2 regions of the Flavobacterium rhizosphaerae genome follow, and region 1 is predicted to be linked to the other one. Evidence: riboswitches for the same ligand, from Rfam matches in the RefSeq annotation. Region 1 holds a riboswitch; the other holds the start of a gene.
The links. Region 1 has a riboswitch for S-adenosylmethionine ahead of ABS766_RS01250 (homocysteine S-methyltransferase family protein). Riboswitches for the same ligand answer to the same signal wherever they lie in the genome.

Region 1 (3,423 bases):
AATGTTACCAGTTGTCGGTTGTCGGTTGTCGGATAAATTATTATCTACAGGCATTTTTAGAGCTTTTTAAAATAATTAATAAATCCATTTAATAATCTTTTACACGCCTGAATTAAATCGAATACTGAATTAAAATCTTCTTGACTTATATATTTTTGGTCTAATGCAACAAAATATTGGGTTTCTAATTCATATAATGAACCTCTTGCAATATGTAGAAAATTTATGGTATCTTTTGCTGTTTGCCTTCCGCAGCCTTCAGCAATATTAGACGGCACAGATATGGCACATCTCCTCATCTGATTTGTCAGGCCATAAACTTCTTCTTTGGGGAAGTATTTAGATATTTTGTATGTCATGTTCGTCAATCTCCTGGCTTCAAGCCAAACATCTAATTTTGTATAATCCATTCTATGTAGCTAAAAATCTGACAACCATCAACCGACAACCGAAAACAACTTTCTCGGTTCATACTTAGCAGCCACTTCCGCTATCAGCTTTATATGCTCCGGTGTGGTACCGCAGCAGCCACCTATAATATTAACCAGGTTATCTTCGAGGTACTCTTTAATAAGCGCCTGCATTTCTTCGGGAGTCTGGTCATATTCACCAAAGGCATTGGGCAAGCCTGCGTTAGGGTGCGCCGAAACACTAAACTGTGTATTGTGAGCAAGCCTTTTGAGGTAAGGCTTTAACTGGTCGGCGCCCAGGGCACAGTTAAAGCCTACACTTAGTAACGGAATATGTGAAATTGAAATCAGGAAAGCCTCAACGGTCTGACCGCTCAGTGTACGCCCGCTGGCATCAGTAATGGTACCACTCACCATAATTGGGGTATCTACACCCAATTCTTCCTTCACCTCTTCTATGGCAAAAAGTGCTGCCTTAGCATTCAGGGTATCAAAAATAGTTTCAACCAAAAGTATATCGCTCCCACCCTCTATCAGAGCTTTAACCTGCTCTTTATAGGCGATGCGCAAATCGTCAAACGTCACGGCACGGTAGCCCGGATCGTTCACATCAGGGCTCATACTTGCCGTCCGGTTGGTAGGGCCAATAGAGCCTGCCACAAAACGGGGTTTATCCGGATTGGCAGCGGTAAACTCATCGGCGGCCTCACGCGCCAGCCTGGCCGACTCGTAATTCAACTCATACACCAAATCTTCCATGTGATAATCGGCCATGCCAATGGTAGTACCGCTAAACGTATTGGTTTCTACAATATCGGCGCCTGCCGCAAAATATTTGCGGTGCACTTCTTTTATGGCTTCCGGCTGGGTAAGGCTCAGTAAATCATTATTACCTTTAAGCGGGTGCGGAAAATCCTTAAAACGTTCGCCGCGATAATCTTCTTCGGTAAAGTTGTAGCGTTGCAGCATGGTTCCCATAGCGCCGTCCAGCACCAGTATGCGTTTTGCAAGCACGTTGTATATTTTAGACATAATTTAAAGTTCAAAGTTTCAGGTTTAAAGTTTCAAGTTAATCTTGATACCTTAAATTCTTAATTAAAATATGTCATCAGGAGGGTGTGGAAAAGAAATTCCGCTTGTGTTATCTATCCGCGCGAGCGGTAGAATGTAGCACCTTCTTTAGAGCTAAAGGGTTGCTAAGGTTTCTGCGGGTCTAATCCCTCCACCTTTCATGATAACATAGTGCAATGTGTTAAAGAACAACGCAAAAGTAGTGCATAGATTTATAGAAAGCAAATGAGCTTGAAAGATTATTAAATACTTATACTATCAACAATAGCTTTAATTTTATTATCTAGATTAGAGTATATCGTTTCAGAATGTATGTTTCTTTCATTTTTTAAAAAATTCAAAAAATTTTCTTTTTTATTTGCCGGAATTTTATACAATTCCAATAACTCTTGAAACTTTAATTGTTCTTCAAGAGGAATCAAACAGTTCAAATAATTCTGTATAGTGAATTTTCCACTTTGATTACCTCGATTTGTTTCAGCAAATGCTGTTGAAGAATTAGCTTCAACGTAAAAACTACTATTACATACTCGTGTATTTTTTAATTTAAAAGGATTAATATTGAAATGATCATCACAATCCCAATCTAAAGGACTTTTGAAAATCCAAAACTGTCCATCAATATCTAAGTGCTTTTCACAAGCAAAATATAATGCGACTTCAGGTATCAAAGCCCAATCTAATAAACGGGAGGGTAAGCCATAATGACGCATTTGCTCTAGATACCTCCAATCATTTTCATAATCAATTATGTTTTCAGAGATTGACAATTGAATATATTTTAAACCATCATTTGCTTCTATTTTAGATTTAAATTGATTAAAATAGGACTCCTCAAGTTCTAAAACATTCCTATCTTTTATATTCCTAATTATAGATGGTTCTAATTTATAATTAAAATTATCCTGGCCTCTATATAATTCTTGATAAAGTTGACAAAAATAGCCATTAGTGAATTCAAATCTCTTAGACTGAATTTTAGAAATTAAATTATAAAACTCATCGATTGTATTTATTACTCCTTTAATTTCCATAATCAAATTATTTAGCAGTATAACTAAATTACAAAGAATACTCCCTCAAACAACCCCCTCTTTCACTTTCCCAACTACTTCCAGAACTGCATTGTATAACGCATTACCCGCGGCGGCGGCATCACCCGGTACACCTTTTATAAATTTATAACCCAGCCCCCGGCTTTCGGTTAAAAACTTAATGCCCTTTTCAAAATTCTCCGGCAGGTACTGCAGGCTTTCGTTTAAAGATACGATACTAAAACCTGTACGAACCAAATCTGGGTATTCTGCCGTAAGCTCTGCGCTTGGTGTAGCATCTACCGCAATAAGGTTTTGCAAATCGTGCTCTATAACATACTCCACCACATCATCCATTTTAAACGGCACGGCAAACCGTATAAAATTGGCTTCCCATGCATAGCCGTCGGCATCCTTTTCAAAAAAGGCAACACGGCTGTTGGTTATCACCGGAAAACGTATATCGGGCACAGGCACTGTAATATCCTCCCTGCTTTTTATTACTTTATTTATCAAAGCGCTGCCGGCATTGCCTATACCAAAAAGCACTATATTTATTTCTATGGCCATAATTAAAATTTTAGATGAAGAAACCGCCTCCGTTGCTGATAACGGGGGCGGCACTTAAAAACAAACAAACAAAAAACAACTTAAAACAAACATTATGAGTATTATCCAAACTTGAAAAGTGTCTCTTATATTTTCAGTTTCACTAATTTACCGTAGTAAACTCTTTATACAGGCTAAGGTTTACTGGAGTATTATTCACCATACTATTATAGGCAGGGCTGCGAAACTGCACTTCTTTCATCCAGCGTTGTAACGCATCAAGGGGCGCAGCTGCCGAAGGTTTCAGCGTAATATCTATCCGTTCAAAGCCCGGGCGGCGGCTTTCGGACATGCGATGC
Region 2 (3,423 bases), on a different contig from region 1:
TGTTTTCTTGACATTATAATTTTTATCTGGGGAGAATTAGTTATACTGTTGCAGCTTCTTTTTCATTGGTTATGGCAACAGCGGCTGCAAGTGCCTGTTTTAAGTCGTCTATAAGGTCGTCAGCATCTTCAAGGCCAACCGAAAGGCGTATCAGGCTATCGGTTACACCGGCTTCATAACGTTTTTCGGCAGGAGTTGATTTATGTGTCATTTCGCACGGTAAGCACAGCAGGCTTTTTACACCGCCAAGGCTTTCGGCCAGTTTAAATAATTTAGTGCCTGTAACAATTTTTGTGGCCAGTTTTTTATCGTCAATAACCAGGTCAAACGTTACTACACCACCAAAATATTTTTGCTGCTTTTTGGCAACCTCATGGTTGTGATGTGTGGGCAGGCCGGGGTAATATACATTTTTAATCAGTTTTTCACTTTGCAGGTATTCTGCCACTTTTTGGGCATTTTCGGCATGTGCTTTTATTCTTAGTGATAATGTTTCTATCCCTCTTATAACCAGCCAGCTGTCAAAAGGAGCCAGTATGGCACCCGATGCATTTTGTACAAACTTAATTTTATCGCCAAGCTCCTGTGTTGCTGTAACTACAAGCCCCGCAATAAGGTCGCTATGCCCCGAAATGTATTTGGTAGCGCTGTGCACTACTATGTCAGCACCAAGCTCAATAGGTTTTTGCGATACGGGTGATGCAAAAGTATTATCTACACAAAGCAGTACGTTATTGGCTTTGGCTATTTTAGAAATAGCGGCAATATCAGAAATTTTTAGCGTAGGGTTGGTAGGGCTTTCAATCCAGATTAGCTTGGTTTTATCTGTAATGGCATCGGCTACATTTTGTGCATTGGTAGTGTCAACATACTTAACACTTATGCCGAATTTTTGGTAAATGTGGGTAAACAGCCTGTAAGCGCCGCCATAAATATCATCTACTGCAATAACCTCATCTCCGGCAGAAAGTAACTTTATTACCGAATCTATTGCTGCAAGTCCGCTGGCAAATGCATAGCCATTGGTACCATTTTCAAGTCTGGCAATGGTATCTTCCAGTACTTTACGGGTAGGGTTGTTGCTGCGGGAGTAATCAAAGCCTTTGTTTACGCCGGGTGCTTCCTGTACAAAAGTTGAAGTTTGGTAAATTGGCACCGAGATGCTTCCGGTTAAAGGGTCAATTGGCAGGCTGTTCAGGATGTTAGTTTGCTCTTTCATTTTAAAACTTGTTTTAGATTTTTTGTTAAACATTTTTGTTTTTCAAAAACTATCCAAAGCCAGGTATCGGAAAGGGCATAAAATAAAAAATGCCTTCCCGATAAGTCAGAAAGGCATATATATGTCGAAATATAAATTGCATTTTCTTACTTATCTTTCCACGTGAGTGGTTGAAAGTGGCACCTTATCGTTTAACGGACAGGTTGCCAAGACGTCATAGGGTCAAATCCCTCGGTCTTTCTGGATAAGAATATTTTTTGAAAGAACTTGCAGCAAAGATATGGCAGAAGTTTTTTAATTTCCAAATAAAATTCACATAAATATTTTAAGTGACTCTATTTCAGTAAAATATTTCTAATTATATAGTTGTGAAAGCGTAATAAATACTATTGCAGCAATAGCTAAAAAGATACCCGCATAGTTTACAGCAGAGAGTTTTTCTCTAAAAACCAATACGCCTGTGAGGCTCCCAATTATAATTACCCCAAGGTTCATTCCTGCAAATACTGTTGAAGGATTGCTGGAGAAAGCTTTATGAGCCATTAGGTAAAACAGAATATTTCCAAAATTAAATATGCCTACCAGTGCCCCATAGGCAATATTCATGGCATTAAATTTTTTACTTTTAAAAGCAATTTCATACACCCCAATAATAAAGCTTACTACTATTGCGCCGCAAAAAATAATAAATAATGATGTGGTGTAACCCGCTGTTGAAGATAGTGCTATCTGTTTAAATAGAATATCGATAATACCAAAACCCAACAGCACCACTACCGGGTAAAACCATTGGCCTTGTTGTTTATCGGCTTTTTTATTAAGTATTAAAATCAGGGCAGGAAAGGCAAGGCAAAGCCCTATAATTTTGTAGGTATTAAAATACTCATTAAAAATAAGCCATGCCGCCAGTATGGGGATAAAAAGTGATAGCCGCTGGGCAGCATCGGTACGCACAATTCCTACATTTCTTATTGAGGCGGCCAAAAATATAAAAATAGACGGCAACAAAAGCATAAGCGGTATATAGACCGCCCAGGGGAGGGGTGCTACATCTTCTGGCAGCTGCACATCAAAAAAAAGATAGGAAAGCAGCAGGGCAACTATGTAATTAAAAAAAATAATTTGTGGAATACGGATAATATTGCAGCGTGCGGTTTTAAATATAATGCCTACCGATACGCTACAGATAATACTAAGAAATAAATATAACATTTGTGTTATTAGGTTTGCTGCAAATTTACATTTTTACAATAACCTTTGTAACTGGATTTGTATATTTGGTAGTAATAAAATATTAAATTTCGTAAATTTATGTATGACAGGGTGCTATATATTGCAGCTTTATTTATAAGCCTTGCGGCCTATGCACAAGAAGATGCCTGGGTATATTTTAAAGATAAGCCTGAAGCTGCCTTTTACCTGGCTAACCCGCTTGAAATGCTTACCCAGAAGGCAATTGACAGGCGCGAAAAGCAACATATAGCCTTAGATGAAAAAGATGTGCCTATATCTCCCACATATATACACTCTGTGATTGCTGCAAATGGTATTACGGTAATGGCAAAAAGCAAATGGCTTAATGCACTGCATGTGAGAGGAACACAGGGTGATATACAAACGCTCACATCACTTGTTTTTATAGACAGGGTAGATTTTGCCAATACTTCGCTTAATGCGTCAGGCAGGCAGAAAAAGCGAAAAGCAGAAAAAGTGCCGCAAGCACAGCGTACTGCGCAGGAATTTAATTATGGCGGTGCAGCTACACAAATACAACTGCTAAACGGCCAATTATTACATCAGCAAAATTTTACAGGCACCGGTATGACAATAGCTGTACTGGATGGCGGATTTCCGGGGGTTGATACCGCGCAGCCTTTTGAAAGGTTGCGTAATAACGGACAAATACTGGGAGGGTATAACTTTGTAGGGCATTCCCCGGATTTTTATACCTCGGGCAGTCATGGTGCTATGGTACTTTCTGATATAGGCGGGTTTACAGAAGGCAAATTAGTGGGCACTGCCCCCGATGCGTATTACTACCTTTTTATTACCGAGGATGTAACCTCTGAAAACCCAGTAGAAGAATCGTATTGGGTACAGGCTGCAGAAGTAGCTGATAGCCTTGGGGTAGATGTAATTAATACCTCTTTAGGGTATTTTGATTATGATAATCCGGCTTATAATTATACATATGAAGATATTGA

Region 2: another riboswitch for S-adenosylmethionine. It lies ahead of ABS766_RS03695 (trans-sulfuration enzyme family protein); the one in region 1 lies ahead of ABS766_RS01250 (homocysteine S-methyltransferase family protein).

What each region holds. Positions count from the first base shown of each region.
Region 1 is NZ_JBELPZ010000001.1:276,076-279,498, forward strand. It holds gene metH (methionine synthase) at 1-54, opposite strand, end outside; gene ABS766_RS01245 (four helix bundle protein) at 57-410, opposite strand; gene ABS766_RS01250 (homocysteine S-methyltransferase family protein) at 438-1,442, opposite strand; SAM riboswitch class I at 1,549-1,651, opposite strand; gene ABS766_RS01255 (FRG domain-containing protein) at 1,724-2,515, opposite strand; gene ABS766_RS01260 (hypothetical protein) at 2,561-3,085, opposite strand; gene ABS766_RS01265 (OsmC family protein) at 3,228-3,423, opposite strand, start outside.
Region 2 is NZ_JBELPZ010000002.1:270,661-274,083, reverse strand. It holds gene ABS766_RS03700 (homoserine dehydrogenase) at 1-14, opposite strand, end outside; gene ABS766_RS03695 (trans-sulfuration enzyme family protein) at 41-1,219, opposite strand; SAM riboswitch class I at 1,367-1,470, opposite strand; gene ABS766_RS03690 (EamA family transporter) at 1,574-2,431, opposite strand; gene ABS766_RS03685 (S8 family serine peptidase) at 2,531-3,423, shown strand, end outside.